DNA from 4 places in the Paenibacillus sp. FSL H7-0943 genome. Region 1 is predicted to be linked to each of the others. Evidence: predicted binding sites of a transcription regulator. Region 1 holds the regulator's gene; each other region holds the start of a gene.
What was found. Region 1 encodes LexA, which represses DNA repair genes until DNA is damaged. Its sites were predicted from a motif close to CGAACATATGTTCG; they were not measured.
Positions count from the first base shown of each region.

Region 2: the regulator LexA is predicted to act here: its motif matches at 2,044-2,057, upstream of NSQ55_RS22720 (ImmA/IrrE family metallo-endopeptidase).
Region 3: the regulator LexA is predicted to act here: its motif matches at 1,838-1,851, upstream of NSQ55_RS22680 (YolD-like family protein).
Region 4: the regulator LexA is predicted to act here: its motif matches at 2,240-2,253, upstream of recA (recombinase RecA).

Region 1 is NZ_CP150148.1:3,864,689-3,868,902, forward strand. Features, by position in the region: gene NSQ55_RS16890 (hypothetical protein) at 1-329, opposite strand, end outside; gene NSQ55_RS16895 (DUF896 domain-containing protein) at 379-588, opposite strand; gene NSQ55_RS16900 (LysM peptidoglycan-binding domain-containing protein) at 698-1,111, opposite strand; gene lexA (transcriptional repressor LexA) at 1,363-1,989, shown strand; gene NSQ55_RS16910 (L,D-transpeptidase) at 2,169-2,507, shown strand; gene NSQ55_RS16915 (hypothetical protein) at 2,658-3,038, shown strand; gene NSQ55_RS16920 (hypothetical protein) at 3,261-3,839, shown strand; gene NSQ55_RS16925 (MBL fold metallo-hydrolase) at 3,945-4,214, opposite strand, start outside.
Region 2 is NZ_CP150148.1:5,177,034-5,181,247, reverse strand. Features, by position in the region: partial or broken gene NSQ55_RS22735 (phosphomethylpyrimidine synthase ThiC) at 280-417, opposite strand; gene NSQ55_RS22730 (DUF3139 domain-containing protein) at 514-849, opposite strand; gene NSQ55_RS22725 (hypothetical protein) at 1,215-1,376, opposite strand; gene NSQ55_RS22720 (ImmA/IrrE family metallo-endopeptidase) at 1,443-1,994, opposite strand; gene NSQ55_RS22715 (YjfB family protein) at 2,158-2,334, opposite strand; gene NSQ55_RS22710 (hypothetical protein) at 2,484-2,633, shown strand; gene NSQ55_RS22705 (NucA/NucB deoxyribonuclease domain-containing protein) at 2,715-3,152, opposite strand; gene NSQ55_RS22700 (cytidine deaminase) at 3,253-3,669, shown strand; gene NSQ55_RS22695 (glycosyl hydrolase) at 3,839-4,214, shown strand, end outside.
Region 3 is NZ_CP150148.1:5,172,157-5,176,370, reverse strand. Features, by position in the region: gene NSQ55_RS22695 (glycosyl hydrolase) at 1-437, shown strand, start outside; gene NSQ55_RS22690 (PH domain-containing protein) at 510-998, opposite strand; gene NSQ55_RS22685 (hypothetical protein) at 1,116-1,676, shown strand; gene NSQ55_RS22680 (YolD-like family protein) at 1,891-2,226, shown strand; gene NSQ55_RS22675 (hypothetical protein) at 2,223-2,387, opposite strand; gene NSQ55_RS22670 (M15 family metallopeptidase) at 2,505-3,191, shown strand; gene NSQ55_RS22665 (WGxxGxxG-CTERM domain-containing protein) at 3,267-3,743, shown strand; tRNA gene NSQ55_RS22660 (tRNA-Leu) at 3,903-3,988, shown strand.
Region 4 is NZ_CP150148.1:4,156,276-4,160,489, reverse strand. Features, by position in the region: gene pgsA (CDP-diacylglycerol--glycerol-3-phosphate 3-phosphatidyltransferase) at 40-627, shown strand; gene NSQ55_RS18110 (competence/damage-inducible protein A) at 736-2,022, shown strand; gene recA (recombinase RecA) at 2,323-3,387, shown strand; gene NSQ55_RS18100 (RecX family transcriptional regulator) at 3,498-4,214, shown strand, end outside.

The sequences.
Region 1 (4,214 bases):
TTGAATTTAATAGTGGACAGTCTTGCTTTTTCCACCTTCAAGTACGGACGACGGAAGAACAATAGCGCTGCCAGCAAATAGTACAGTACTACTCCCAGCCAATTAGCCAGCATGCCATTGCCTTTGGCCTGATCAATAGAACCAACTACCCAAAACATAGTGCCAAGTATCACTAACACTACCGGAAATGCAATGTTGCGACCTTTAAAGACTTCGGCATTCTGGGTAGGAGATTTAGAGGCATAAATCGTATCCTTGCCTTGTTTCTTTCTTTGCTTGTTGATTTGCTGTGTGTTGCGTTGAACCATTCTTTCCCAAGAACGGGCCATGTGCGTTCCCCCTAGTCATCCTGAAATATCTATGAAAAGGAACAGCGAGCTAATGTTTAAGCCCCTTGTTACCTTGTTCATGCTCATCGTTATCTACTACTTCAATAGTATTTAATTGTGCTCGGAAGTTATTGCGGATATTCCCCAGGTAAATTTCACGAAGCTTGGCGCGTTCCGCCACTTCCTCTTGATTAAGGCCTACGCTCTTCTGTTTGCGTGCCAATTCGTTAATTCGCGCGACCAACTCATCAATATTCAATACTTTCCCTCCCCCTATAAATTAATTCTAACTCTGCCATGAGAAAAAGAGCTTGTCAAGGTCTACTCCCTGCAAGCTCTACTGGTCATTCTATTATGTTCTCAGAAAATTAATAAATAGGTAAAGTAAGTATGTCTCCAGCGTTAATTTGACTACTCTTAATCCCACTTGAACGTTTAATTCCTTCTATATAAACAACTGTCTTCATATCAGCTGGTTTATTCTTAAGAGCAATACTCCATAGTGTATCTCCACGTTCAACCACAATCCGCTTCTCTTCCTTCATTATAGTCGTCGATCCTGCAAACACATTTCCCACTACTGTTAGGCCAGATAATACTAGCACGAAAATCAATATTAACTTAATAAAGAAATCTTGACGGAACAACGAAATCATCCCTCCAAGCAAACGTTCCGTTATCTCTTTCACCTTAGCGGAATTACGGGCAACGTCATTATGTCCTATAGATTCAACCACAGGGGCCTTGTCGTAGATGCTGCGGTATGTACTGTATTTTAGCATAATCATCATCCTCCAAACACTTGTTCTTACTTTCGAATTTATAATAACACGAACATGTGTTTTGTTCAATACTATTTCAGAACAATTGTTCTCTTTTTTTCGAGAGACTCAAGCGGTTCATTTTATTATCATTTGTCTACCATTTTTTAACTCTAGCAGATTAATATTTATAATAGTTAGAACTTATGTTTGTGCGAACGGTAGTTCTATGTTATAATTTTCCCAAACATTACTATATGGGGTTGATTCCAATGTCAAAGATTTCAAGTCGCCAGCTGGCGATCCTGGAATTTATACGAAGCGAAGTCCGCAGCAAGGGTTATCCACCTTCCGTCCGGGAAATTGGAGAAGCTGTTGGCCTTGCTTCCAGCTCCACAGTTCACGGTCATTTGGACCGGCTTGAGAAGAAGGGACTTATTCGTCGAGATCCAACGAAGCCACGTGCAATAGAATTACTAGGCCAAGAGGATTCAGAGAATGTTCACCAATTCGCGCAGACCATCTCACGGATTCCTGTCGTAGGTAAAGTTACCGCCGGGGTACCTATCACTGCTACAGAGAATATCGAAGACTACTTCCCACTTCCTACTCACTATGTAGGTGACAACAAAGTATTTATGCTGTCTGTCATGGGTGATAGTATGGTTGACGCAGGCATTATGAATGGTGACTATGTGATTGTTCGCCAACAACAAACAGCGGACAACGGAGATATCGTTGTAGCCATGACCGAAGAAGATGAAGCAACCGTTAAGACCTTTTACAAGGAACGTGATCATATACGGCTTCAGCCGGAGAATCCAGCTTATGAGCCGCTTCGCCTTAATCGCGTAACTATTCTCGGAAGAGTCATCGGATTGTTTCGAGATATCCACTAAGTATGCACTTCTAACATAAAAGGCTGGTCCGCATATGCGGACCAGCCTTTTTTCTACGTTTTTTTTGCTTTTCCAACCACAAACGAACATTTGTTCTCATTGGCTAAAATGGCCATTTTCTATGAATAACCCTTTAGGCGTTCTGCTCATATCCTAATTAGAAAGGAGTGTTGCGTATAATGCCCAACTACCGAATTATTGTAGATCTGACCCAACGAATGTTATATCTTCTGGACAATGATATTGTGATTAGAGGTTTCCCTGTCGGCATCGGTAAGATGTTAACCCAATCCCCGGTGGGAGAATTCACTATTATTAACAAACAACCCGACCCAGGGGGTCCCTTCGGTGTTTTTTGGATGGGACTGTCTAAACCACACTACGGAATTCATGGAAACAATGACCCTTCCTCCATTGGGAAAGAGGTGTCCCACGGCTGCATCCGGATGTACAACGAGGATGTGTTAGCACTCGCTGCTATTGTCCCTATAGGCACACGAGTAACGATAAGAAATTAAATTCGAATGGAGGCTCGGCAACCCCCAAATCACATTAAAAAATGGGGGTCATTACATAAGTAAGTATTTTTTCATTAGCATACTAGGAGTTTGATGATTATATGTCGAATATTGTTAACAGGATTGCAAATTGAAAAGGATGTGTTTAGTTTGAATAATTCAAAAATTAGAACCCTCGTCGATTTTAAAGTCGATGCACTGGGTAAGCTGTCCGGTTTACTTTTAAATGATGAACAAGCTAGTGGAAAAAAAGTGAATTTGCTCACCTCTTTTGGCAGCATTCAGGGAATCGTCTCTCCAACCATCTCCAACAAAGAGGATGTATTTGATTTAAAATCGTTGATGGATGATGTAATTGTGGACGAATACATATCTTATTTGGGAGCAGAACACCCTGATAAAAATTTCAGCTATAACTTTGTTGTCCTCAATGACGTTACTGTAAGACCTTATGCAAGTTATGGAACTCCGATCGAATACAAACAGCTGATTGTTTATACTGATCATATCACTGCCTTCAATTTTCTATAGGTTTACATAATCACCTTAAAAAGCACCCTTGCAGCAACCCCCAATTTTGCATCATTTGCAGAATCGGAAGGTTTCTCTGGGTGCTTTTTTTGGGTTAATCGTGAAGCCGATCCTATAATTCCACGAATTCCCCTTTTAAAAGATACTAGTGGGGATCATTCAGGCATATCTTTCAATAAGCAACAATTTGAGTCTAATGAGATAACTAGGAGGTGTGATTATATGCTGATTATCCTGATGTACTTATTTGCTATTTTAGGAGTTGTTTTAATTCTAAGTGCCGCCATTATAAAATTGAAAACGCTATCTGCTTCATCTGAAATTTCTAAGCTAGTTAATGCGACCTCATCTTTTAACATCAGCTTCACCAAAACATTCATTCCCCCCAATCAATCTCACTTGATCGCACTTAACGAGCCTAATAAAAAATTAGCAATTGGCACCAAAAATCCGAAGAGTAACAAAAAAGCAGTAGCAAAGCTATACTCATTTGATAATGTAATGGGATCCGAGATTGTGGTTAACGCACTTACCCTTTCAAAAGTATCCAAAAGACATCAAAACAGCAAAACTACTGCAACAAGTGCAGATATTAACTTCCTTAAGGAAGCTGATGAAGAAGCTAATGTGATTGAAGAGCTTACGCTTAAAATATATATGAACAGCAAAGAAACGCCTGTGTATTGTATCTCCTTCTTGCCGGGTTTATTGCCTATTCAACAATCCGACAACCAGTACAAGGAAGCTTACTCCCAAGTACAACAATTACATGCACTGTTCAGGTCAATCGTATCTGAATAATTAAGTTGTTTTTTGCGCAATAAGATGTGTGAATTATTTTTCGCAAAAGCCTTTGATGTAGACACCATATCGCCATACCCTCATTTGTTTTCGACATAGAAAAATCTAAAATTGCACACTAAACCCATCAAACTGGTGAATGCCCGTACCATGTGCTACTACCTTTTGCTCACGTAACTCACGAACCGCTTTTTTGACCTCTTGTAAAATAGATGGATCTAAACCCAGTGTATTATGAGAACCGAATACTTGGGTAACTCCTGGAATTTCCGTAATCTTTTCTAAGGATGCCACTAAATCAACCGGACTAGTCGAAGGGTAAAAGGCATAGATTGGCGTAACGTCATACAATAAATCACCTGTAAACAGATATCC
Region 2 (4,214 bases), 1.3 Mb from region 1:
CATTTTGTTCCTGAGAAAATTCCTTTGTGTTTGAGCGTAAAGAATACCTATTCATAAATTATCTCCAGAGGCTTACGGACTCAGAAGTCGTTATTTGCATATTTATAGGCTTTTGAGCAGGTTCGCGGACTCCAGTGACGCTATTCCTTAAAAAGGAGGTCTTATATGGTGTTTTTCATGCCAATAAAGGCTATGGGGTCCGCTACACTTTGAAATGGAGGGTTATACCGCGCATAAGATCAACTGTGTCCGATAGCTGCTAAGAACCACGCCAATGTTATCTGTAGTCAGTGGATCTAATGTATAAAAAGGGGCTTCGTTACAAGTTTCAAGTTGCTTATCCATACTCTCTTTAATCAAGTGCATCGGCACATGTCCTGAACCCTCTACCATCACCTGTCTACGCAAACGATGTTTACCTATTTAGAGCAGGGAAGATCAAAAAAACACGGTTGCCCAAGCAGCCAAGTGCTGACTGCTGGACAAACGCGTCTTTTTTATAGGGCAACTCCTTCACGGGAGATTCTCCTCGATATGTTTATATGTATAGCTAGGATCATTACCTTTAACAGGAGCCCTGCTGTATTGAAAGATCCTTCCATTTTCTTTTCGATAAAAGTATCTTGCGTAGGGTTCGTCTGCAAAAATCACCGTGGTACTTACGAGGGGAGCTTTGGCAATCTGGGTGTATACTTTATCAAAATCTTCTTTCTTATAATTTCTCGTCTCTACTAGATAATGAATGACTTCTCTGTTCATATGATTTTGGAAGTAGTGGAAGGCTAAGGATGTTATTCCATAGATTAAAAGGATTAGAACGATGAAGATTAGTTTTGTTTTTTTCTTCATTAATTCCCTCCATATAAATAATTTGTATATAGTATAAGATAATATACTGAGACTGGTATGTCATTCATAGATATATGACGCAGGAGGAAGAGAAAATACTGGAGCTGGAGCAGCAAATTAAGATGCTGGAGGACCAGGCAAGTCCGAGGCTGCCGGGGGTGAAAATCTTATAGTTTTAAAATATGGGGTTTTGTCGGTGTATTTGTTATTCTAATTCTTATTGGTGTGATACAGTTTGTATTTGCATAACAGATTATACAAAAAGGCAGCAAATACTGATAGTAATCCAGGCGTAAGCGAACGAAGAATTGCCGGGACATACTATATTTGCTGCCTTTTAACTTATGAAGAATAATGATTCTCTTTTAGTCCTCTTTGGGTTCTTGCAATAAAATGGAGAAGGTCCCCGTTTCGTGATCCACCTCAATCGTCTCAATGCCCACGAAATCCGGGATTTCGGGGTGTACTGCATCTACATTATAATCCGGATGAGTCAGTAATAATTCAATTACTTTAATGGCTTCCATGTCGTTCCCCCTCACGAGAAATTCCACCATAAATGAATATGCAGAGCACTATTGCAACTAAGCTTATTATCTCCGTGATCCGTTGCGAATATGTGTCAGTCGTTCTTCGTTTCTTCCCATCACGGCCAATAATTGCCCTTGGAACACACGTCTTTGGATCTGATCAATCCGCTGTAAGGCCAGCTCGGCAGGAACTTGAAATTCTGCTGCGAGATAGGAGATGGCATCCTCCCGTTGCTCAGGCAATGTCATGCGGGAGATCATGGAGTAAGGCATCGCCGCATACAAGATAAAACGCTCGGATTCATCCTCCTGTGCCCGCGTGAAATGCTCTGGCATCAAGGTCTGATTATCACTGCCATGGCGAAGGAGGTGACACAGTTCATGAAGAAACTCTAGCCGTTGAAGATTGGCTGGAAGGCGGTTGTCGATAAACAGGCTGTACATCCCTGCAGACGCTTCAATGCTCTTGCTTCTCACATCCAAATAATGAACCCAGATATTAAGCCGCTCTGCAATATACGATATTGAAATTTGTGAGGGCTGATGAAGATTTAATCGCTTGTATAAATCCTCCATCCATTTCTCAAGCACAGTCATTTGATAATATGATTTCATGTTCTCCAACTTATTCACCTCGTTTAAAATCACTAATAAATCACTAATGGGATCGTATGTTCGCATAAATGCGCAAAAGAAAAGCCCGAAGGGCTATGTAGAGTAAAAAAATGCTAAGGATACACAGGAACATTCGTTCTCATGTATCCTTAGCATAAAGCAATTACACACTAATATCAAGTGTTTTTCCCAAATTAGGAGCAACGCTTTTGCCCAGCATTTCCACCATGGTTTGGCTCTGGGTTTCAGCCTGATTCTTGGCAATATTCATGACCTGTATCCCAACATTTTGAGCTAAGGATGCTTGGCTCATTGCCATTGATAATGCAGCTATATCCATATTGCACCTCCTTTGTGTATATCCTGTTTATCGACTGTCCACCTTCAATTCATTAGGTGATTGGCATTTGTTTGCCAATTCGCCCAAACGGCTTATCTCCTTTTTACATATCTTGTGCTGTAGTCATTAATCATTAGGAGGAATTGAAAATGGGAATGGAACATGGTTGTGGTTGTAACGTAGGTCCGGTAGTAAGTCCAGCATCAGTAGGTCCGGTGTGTAGTCCTTGGACTTCAACAGGAGCAATTCTGGTACTTTTCATCTTGCTGGTTATCATCACTAAAGCTTGCTTATTCTAAGTTAGCTGATGTGCAGTGTAGCCCCATCTGGCGAATGCCAGGTGGGGCTATTCTGTTGCCTGGGGCTGGTCAGACAGACCGTTATTTAAACATAAATTCTACCCGCGTTCCGTCTGCATAATCCTCCAGCTGATTGCCAACCCAGCTTCCTGCCCCGCGGTTATCGCTTGGCGTTATGTATTCAATGTCGGCACCAATGCCGCCTTCCTTACACATAGCCATTGGCCATTCATCCCGGTCATACCCCTTTTTAGTGGGAATCCCTTTTAAGGACTCTTTACGGTTCTCTTCAGCCTGCTCTCGGTTAATCGTACATGTGGCGGATTCACCTTTCGCAATGGCATCCTGAATATGTTTGGCGGTCTCAGGATAGCGGTCTGATGGGAAGGTTAGCTGAACAACACTCGAATCGGATGGAGACGAGGGGTCTGTAGGCTCTCCGTTTTGTTCAAACCAGTAACTAGCCAAAGCAAGTAATACAACAATGATGAGACTGGAGATCCATTTTTTTACTTTCAATTCTGCTCCTCCTTTTTTGGCACTTAAAATAGTATATCTTATATCATAATTCAGTGCGATTTAATATAATTAGGTAAAATAAAGGAGGACGGAACTGGATATGGAGTACATAATTACCATTGAGGATCAGACGCTTATTGCGGCTGCCGAAGATATAATTACCAGGCGTTATGAATGGGGACGGCACCATGTGGGTGCAGCGCTTCGTACTAAAACAGGAGAGATTTTTACAGCGGTACATGTGGAAGCCAGCATGGGGAGGATTACAGTCTGTGCAGAAGCGATGGTGATTGGCAAAGCGATATCTGAAGGTTATAAGGAATTTGATACGATTGTTGCGGTAAGGCATTCTGACCCAGACAGCGAGGAAAAAGAGATTAAAGTAGTCTCTCCCTGCGGCATGTGCCGAGAGTTAATTGCGGATTACGGAATAGACTGCAAGATAATTGTATCGGAGGATGACCGATTAGCTAAATATGAAATCACTGAACTATTGCCTTTAAGGTACACAAGATAAGAAATAATGAGGAGCCGCGGAGCTCCTTTTTTTGTTGAGCCGTGAATTTATTCAGCAGTTCCTTATATCGTCCCAACTTATTTTACAACTTCATGTCCATTCGCTGAGTTCATGTCATTATTGTCCCCATACTATAACTTAAAAAGATTTAAAAGGATGGTGAGAATAGATGGAGCAGCGGATTATTCGTCAGATGGTTGATTCAGCATCAAGGTTCGTGGGCGATGTGCAGTGGCAGATGGCTTTTCGCAGATTACAAATGGCTCCGGCGGATTCGGGGCTGTCGTCCTCGGCTCAGCTATTGCTGAATACCCTCTATTACTTGCAGGGAAAGGGTGTGATAAGCGGCCAACATGATTATTTGGAAAGTGCAGACGAGCTCATGGAGAAGCTTAAAAATAGCAGCGGGCAATATGCTGCGCTGCATGGCTACGAGCTGGGCGCAATCAATAATCAGTCACAGGCTCTAATTGACAATCAACGGAATTGGGTCGTCAGCAGTGCGATACGCTGGTCTAGGGCCGGCGGGATCGTAACGATGTGTT
Region 3 (4,214 bases), 1.3 Mb from region 1:
ATAGTGTGCTGGAGAGTGGACTCTGTGGCCAATATTACAATAACATGACGCTTAGCGGCACGCCTGCACTGTTGCGTACGGATGCCAATATTAACTTTTCATGGAGACAAGGTTCGCCTGATCCTGCCATTCGTGTAGATGCGTTCTCTGTGCGGTGGAGTGGGAAGCTGACGGCTGCTTTTAGCGAGGTGTATACCATTTATTCCTACTCTGATGATGGGATACGGGTATGGATTGATGGCGGGCTAGTCATTGATAGTTGGGTGAATCAGAGCGGCCAGGAACGAAAAGGGAGCATAAACCTGATTGCAGGTAAGCCGTATGAAATAAAGGTGGAGTATTATGAGAATGCGGGCGACGCCCGGGTTGTTTTGCAGTGGGAGAGTCCGAGCCAGATCAAGGGGGTTATCCCAGCGGGGGCATTTTATCTTCCATAAAAAGAGTACTTCAAGTGTGCAAGCGCAAGCAAAAAGCCCCGGTTTTCCGGGGCCTTTTTACGTATGAACGTCTTAAATTTGCTCGCGGTAGCTAATGTTGTTGGCGATCTTCTCGTCACGAACGGCTTTGCGCAGAACATCTTTGACGGTTTGGGCATCATGGATTTTTCGAAAAAGAAGCTGAGGCGCTGAGGCATCATCAGAAAATACAGTTAATGATCCAATGCCAAGCATCCGGTCCATGATAGACTGTTTTACGGATAAATCGCGTACGCGCAGCAATTCGATTTCTTCAACATTTTTACCGATAAGTCCGGTCTTTACCATAATACGCTGACTTGTAATGGTATATGAAGTTGTGTTAAGTCCTACGATTCCTTTGAGTCGATCCGAGATGCCGGCAGGTTTGCCTTTCCAGAGCACGACTTCTTGAATGACATGATTATCTACTGCTGGTCGATGAGCGGTTACTGGAGCGGTACCGTCAAGGCTGGTTCCACATTCTCCACAAAATTTAGCGCCCTGCTTGTATTCCGCTCCACAGGTGGTGCAATAAGGCATAAATACTCTCCTTTCCTGATCACAATTAAAATAATTATAACATAACAGTCATTTTACATATATTTCATTTGCGCTTTACACAAACCGACATTATCCTGTTAAGTGGAGGGATAAATAATGAAAAAAGCTTTACTAATAGGAATGCTGATGATGACTGTCATCCTTAGCGCCTGCAGCAATAATTCAACTTCATCGGCACCTGCCACGGAGGAAGAAGTGCAGGAGACCGTGCAAAACTTCTACAATGAAATGTCTAAACTTGAAGAGTCAGGAAAAACTTCTTTAGCGGAGTTCAACGAAGCCATTGCGGGTTATTCAGCAGGAGAACTCACGGACAAGCAGTTGGAGAAGAAAATTAAGCAATTCCAGAGTACCGCAACTGATTTATCGAATCAAGCCGAGAAAGTAAAAATTTCCTCCAGCTTGCCTGAAGACATTCGTAAGTTGCTCGAAGAGTCTAAAGTTGCCTTTGAAAGTGCTTATTCTTTAAAAGAAGAGGCCTCTCAAGGCGCTGATTCCGCAAACGTTACGGCTGAGCAATTTAATGAATTGAATCAGAACGCTGATGTAGCGATGTTATTCGGTATTTCCAAGCTTAACGAGGCAAGAGAAGCAACAGGGCTTATAGACTCCGAAGGTCAGGCTACCTCAGAGTCTGGGGACGTTGTTCAAGAATAAATCAAATCAGGCGCTGCGCAGTTTATCTGTCAGCGTCTTTTTGCTGCGAATTTTAGCTTGGATAGATATACATTAATATACATCTTTTGAATAAAGAGTGACCCTTAAAAAGGTATCTTTTTCCTGATTATTGATTAATATGCGAAGATGCGGATATAATACAAACATACGTTCGTGTTCAGAGGAATAGATATATAATTAAGGAGGGGTTACCATGGGCAAAAAGCTGGAGAAAAACGGGCTGTGGGAAAGCAGCCGCATGATGCTGCCGGAGCATAAGATACGAATTATAAGAGATGAACGGGAAACGCTGCGCCGCATCAAGCCTATTCTGGATGAGCAGAAGCTGGAGGAGATTGAATGTACACTGGCTTTGTCGTTGCGGAGTCATGTACGAGTGACAGTTGTTCTTTTTGACCCTTTTGAAAATACGATGGTAAGTGGTTTTGTGACTTCCATTCACACCCACTCGCGTGAGTTTAAGCTGCAGTGGGCGGAGGAATGGAAGTGGATCGATGTGGATGATATTGTCGAGGTCTACATCGTTTAATGCTGAGAACCGTTGCCTTCGCTTTTTTCATAAGCGATTAAGGTAACGGTAGGATTACCAGTCAGATGTGCAATGGAAGCTTCAGCATTCCGAATAATTTCCAGTGCTTCTTCCTGTTCACTAAGGGCTGCAACTTTATAGCTATCGCTATGAATATCCATATGTCTCCCACCTTTCGTTAAATATTTTGTCCTTTTTTGTGGAAATCATCCTAAAGGGGACAGGGGTACAGGCAAATAGGGCAGCGGCATCATTGAATATACCAAAGGGGTGATTCTATGCTGACTTTGGAGCAATTGAGGGAAAAATCCGCGGCGCGTCTGGTCGGGCTTCATCCTGTCTTGGCGGCAGGTGCGAATGTTTTGATTCAGCAAAGCCATGCGAGAGGAGTCCCTATCGTTATTACTCAGGGTCTACGGACCATTGCTGAGCAAAATGCTTTGTATGCGCAGGGTAGAAGCAAACCAGGACCGATAGTTACCAACGCTAAAGGCGGTACCAGCTATCATAATTATGGTCTTGCGTATGATTTTGCGCTTTTGCTGCCGAATGGCACTAGCCTTTCTTGGGATATCAATCGTGATGGTGATAAGGATAAGACAGCGGATTGGCAAGAGGTTGTACAGGAGGCTAAGCGGCTTGGTTTAGAATGGGGCGGGGACTGGACCTCTTTTAAAGATTATTCACATCTGCAAATGACTTTCGGTTTAACTATAGATCAACTTCGGGCAGGTAAACGTCCAACGACGGACCAAGCCAAAGAGGCTTTAAAAAAGATTACCGGAGGGGATGATCAGGTGAACAAAGACGTTACAGTGACCATTAACCTAAACGGCCGCAAGCTTACCGATGGCGTTCTCGATACCGGAACAACCTATGTACCCATACGTGCGCTGGCTGAGGCGCTTGGAGCAAAGGTTACTTATGATGCTGTGACTAAGACAGTTAATGTAGTAAAAGAGTAAAACCACCATGCATAGACAGTGCCGTCCAAGGGGAAATTATCAGTGATAACTAACCTTAAAGGGAGGCATAACACTGTGAACAAGCTGATAACAAGCCTTGCATGCGGTACTGTATTATCAATGAGTCTAATGGGAGCTAGCTATGCATCAAATGCCGTGGGATCAGCAGCATTGGGCGGTATCCCAGCCGCGAATACCGGGATGGATGGGACTGCGGAACACACTCGGATGATGAATACGGAAGGCAATTTAATGAACGGCACCACGGGAACAATGAATCAGCATGAGAGCATTATGAAAGATAAGATCCGCATCGATGATAATTACAGACCTAACAACTACAACACCAATAACTATAATGACACCCGGAACAACTACAGAACCAACAGCACTGTCAACCCGGCAACCAATACCACACAGACCGGCAAATACCGTGCAACTAGTACAACAACGAATGCTGCAACTAACAAAGGATCTAACTGGGGCTGGCTCGGTCTGCTTGGACTTTTGGGTCTTGCCGGAATGAGAAGCAGAAGTGACGAGCGTAGATAATCCGCGTTTATAATAACCCGTATCGGTTCTGGCTGAACGGGTTATTTTTATTGTGAATAATTTTTTTTCGAAAAAGGATTGCGCGTTATCGATATTCATGATATTATATTTCTTGTCGCGTTATATGTGAACAACGTATGAAGCTTCAACACATAATATGCCGGGGTGGCGGAACAGGCAGACGCACAGGACTTAAAATCCTGCGGTACGTGAGTACCGTACGGGTTCGACCCCCGTCCTCGGCATCACAGTGAAAACCTTGAGAAATCAAGGTTTTTTTTGTTTTTCTTGAGTAAAACTTCCGTCAAAAACTAAAGGTTCTGTGTGTCTTGGAATCACATCCGAGCTCACAGAATCAGGTTGATAACACTCCTTTTCAGTGCTTGTCTAATCACAAGCTCTGGAGGGAGTTTTTTAATATGTAAGATTTCATGAACCGCCGTATATCAAACGGTAAGCAGAGTGGTATGA
Region 4 (4,214 bases), 290 kb from region 1:
AGGCAATTTGTATGAACGATTTAGGGGAGGAAAACTTCAGTGAATTTGCCCAACCGCATCACGCTAGCTCGTATTTGCCTGATCCCGATTATGATGTTTTTTTTACTGGTGGATTTCAGTTTTTATCCAGAACCGATACATTGGGGCTCGTTTCAGCTATCTGTTAATCATTTGGTAGCAGCTGTAATCTTTTTGCTTGCGGCCAGCACGGATGGAATAGACGGCTACATTGCTAGGAAATATAATATGGTCACCAATCTCGGTAAACTCCTTGATCCACTTGCGGACAAACTGCTGGTATCTGCAGTTCTGATTTCACTTGTGGAGCTGGGCAGATGCGATTCATGGATTGCTATTGTAATCATCAGTCGTGAGTTTGCAGTCACCGGACTTCGCCAGATTGCATTGCTAGAGGGAAAAGTGGTTGCCGCCAGCAAATGGGGCAAGATAAAGACGGTTGTACAAATTGTTGCGATCTCACTGCTGTTGTTGAATAATTTCCCATTTCAATTTGTCAGTATTCCTGTAGACGATATTGCTATTTGGGCCGCAGCGCTTATCACTATTTATTCTGGAATTGATTATTTTGTGAAGAATAAGGATCTGCTACAGCTGCATAATGCGTAAGCATGTAAGCTGGATATACAAGGAAAGGTAATAGGTGAAGCACCTATTACCTTTTTTGAAATCCAAAAGCAGTGTACCTACATTATAACGAGGAGGCGAAAGCCAGGTATGAAAGCGGAGATTATTGCAGTAGGGACAGAGCTTTTGCTCGGTCAAATCGTGAATAGTAATGCCCAGTTTTTGTCTATCGAGCTAGCTGCCATCGGGATCGATGTATACTTTCAAACCGTTGTCGGTGATAACAGCAGCCGCCTACAGCAAGCCATCGAGATCGCTCAGAGTCGGGCTGACGTTATTATCTTTACGGGCGGAATTGGCCCCACTGAGGATGATCTGACTAAAGACGCACTGGCTGCATCGCTAGGTAGAACGCTCCATATTGATCGTTTGGCGATGGATCATGTACAACGTTTCTTTGATGATCGTAAGATCGTTATGACCGAAAATAACCGCAAACAGGCACTTATAATTGAAGGAACTACACCGTTGCCGAATGAAATCGGTCTTGCGGTTGGGATTGCTTTTGAGCATGAGAAGAAATATTATATTGTGCTTCCAGGTCCACCTCGTGAGATGAAACCGATGTTCGTTGATAAAGCAGTACCGTGGCTACAGCAGCACGCCTTGACGAACGAAACACCGCTTTATTCAAAAATGCTCAAATTTGCCGGCATCGGAGAATCACTGCTGGAGGACAAGCTCATCGAACTGATTCGCAGTCAGACTGATCCAACGATTGCTCCGTATGCCAAAGAGGGAGAGGTAACTGTTCGTATTTCGACAAAGGCCCCTTCTGAGCATGAAGCTACAAAAAAGCTGGAGATACTGGAACAACAAATCAAGGAGATTTTGCCGGAACATTTGTATGCGAACATTGATGTGCCGCTGGAGCAATTGATTGTGGATTGGATGGCGGATGCCGGCCTGACCTTAAGTGCGGCAGAGAGCTGCACCGGAGGTTTGCTGATGGAGAGCATAACAAATATTCCAGGCAGTGCATCGATGTTTGCCGGCGGAATCGTCTGCTATTCGAATGACCTAAAGAAAAAGCTACTGAATGTGCCAAGTGCTTATTTGGAGGGACCCAATGCTCCTGGAGCCGTAAGTCGAGAAGTTGCCGAGGTGTTGGCTGACCAAGTGAGAATGATTGCAGACAGCGATTTCGGCTTATCTGTTACGGGTGTGGCTGGACCGGGTTATTCTGAGCGCAAGCCTGTTGGACTTGTATTTATCGGCTTGGCTGAACGGGGACGTAAGACAGAGGTCTATGAGCTTAATCTTAAAGGTACACGGGAAAATATCCGGTTGCGTACTGTAAAGGCTCTGCTGTATCGTCTGTGGCGGAGACTTGAGGAACGCAAGGTGGAGACACCTCTTGAGGGTTCAGACTTGTAATGGGAGATTAGCCCAGTTATAATAAACACATACGGAAGAACCGTGGCACTGAGATTTCTTTGCTGCGGTTTTTTGTATATTTGCAGAGATTTTGATCACGATGACTACTCATGATCATAAGTCGTTGATGTCCGGTGAAGTGGGGAATTTAATTAACTTCTATCTCCGGAGGGAGGCTTACAATAAAAGGGATAAATAACGCCCAAGACAAAAAAAACGAATGTATGTTCGAAAAAAAGCTTGGCAAGACCTTAAAAACACGTTATTATATTACTATAAACAGTGAAGGAAGTGGTCTGATTGTCAGATCGTCGTGCAGCGCTTGATATGGCGCTTCGTCAAATAGAAAAACAATTTGGTAAAGGTTCGGTAATGAAACTGGGAGAATCCACGCATATGCAAGTGGAAGTTGTACCTAGCGGATCTTTGGCACTTGATATTGCGTTAGGTATAGGCGGACTTCCAAAGGGACGTATTATTGAAGTATATGGACCGGAATCTTCAGGTAAAACAACAGTTGCTCTTCATGCTATTGCAGAAGTGCAAAGACAAGGCGGACAAGCTGCATTTATCGATGCCGAGCATGCGCTTGATCCGAAATATGCACGTAACTTGGGCGTAAATATCGATGAGTTGCTGCTTTCTCAGCCAGACACGGGTGAACAAGCGCTGGAAATCGCCGAAGCACTCGTTCGTAGTGGAGCCGTTGATATTATTGTCGTTGACTCCGTTGCTGCTTTGGTACCTAAGGCTGAAATTGAAGGCGATATGGGTGATTCCCACGTCGGATTGCAAGCTCGCTTGATGTCTCAAGCACTTCGTAAGCTTTCTGGTGCCATTAGCAAATCCAATACGATCGCTATCTTTATCAACCAGCTTCGTGAGAAGATCGGTGTTATGTTCGGTAACCCTGAGACAACTCCGGGTGGTCGTGCATTGAAATTCTACTCTTCTGTACGTTTAGATGTACGTCGCGTAGAGAGCATCAAGATGGGGAACGATGTGGTTGGTAACCGTACTAAGATCAAGATTGTGAAGAATAAAGTAGCCCCTCCTTTTAAACAGGCTGATGTTGATATTATGTACGGTGAAGGGATTTCCAAAGAGGGAAGTCTTGTAGATATCGGTACTGAAATGGATATCGTGAATAAGAGTGGTGCATGGTATTCCTACGAAGGCGAGCGTCTCGGTCAAGGCCGTGAGAATGCTAAACAGTTTTTGAAGGAACATCAGGATATTGCCCTTATTATTGAGAATAAGATCCGTGAAGCAAGTAATTTATCCACTATTGTTGCTGCGCCGAAGAATGAAGATATTATTGCAGAGCAAGAAGAAGAAGAGAAATTGCTTCTCGAAATCGAATAGTATATTAAGCAATAGGACGCCCTGTGATTGATTGTTGCAGGGTGTCTTTTCTTAACAAGTAACGAAAGTAAGACGATAACCGATCTATTGCTACGAGGTGACAAACAACTATGGTAATACAACTGGATTTTGAAGCAGAAGAACAAGATGAGCAGGTGTTATCTGATTTTCCTGAAGGAGAACTCTTAGAGATCACTAAAGTAGAACGTCAAAAGAAATCTGACCACCGTTATATCATACATTTCGGAGCATATAACATGACTGTGCACGAGGACGTCATGATTAAATATCGAATGATTACTGGTAATTCTTTTATGAAGGCTGATTTGGTGGAAATTGTTGTAGCTGATGAGCGTCAACGAGCTTATGTAGAAGGCCTCCGTTATCTAGAACGTAAACCACGCACCGCTATGGAAATGACTCGCCGTTTACGCCAGAAGGAAATAGGAGAGACTATTATTGCGGAAGTGGTGCAGCGGCTGCAGGAGGAAAGACTTCTTGATGACCCTTTATATGCTAAGCAATGGGCAGAGCAACGAATAGCGAACCAGCGGAAAGGGAAGATGTGGATTCGACAAGAGCTACGTGAGAAAGGGATAGACAAAACCCTTATATCGGAAGCTTTGGAGAATATTACTCCTGAACAAGAGCTGGAGAGTGCACTCGAAACTGGGCGCAAGAAATGGAATCTCATCCGTGGAGAAGCTTCAGATAAGCGAAGAAAGACTGGAGCCTTCCTTATGCGCCGTGGATTTTCGGGCGATATGGTTCGCCAAGTGATCAATACTTTACTTGCGGAAGACAATTATGAAGGTGAAGATGAGGAG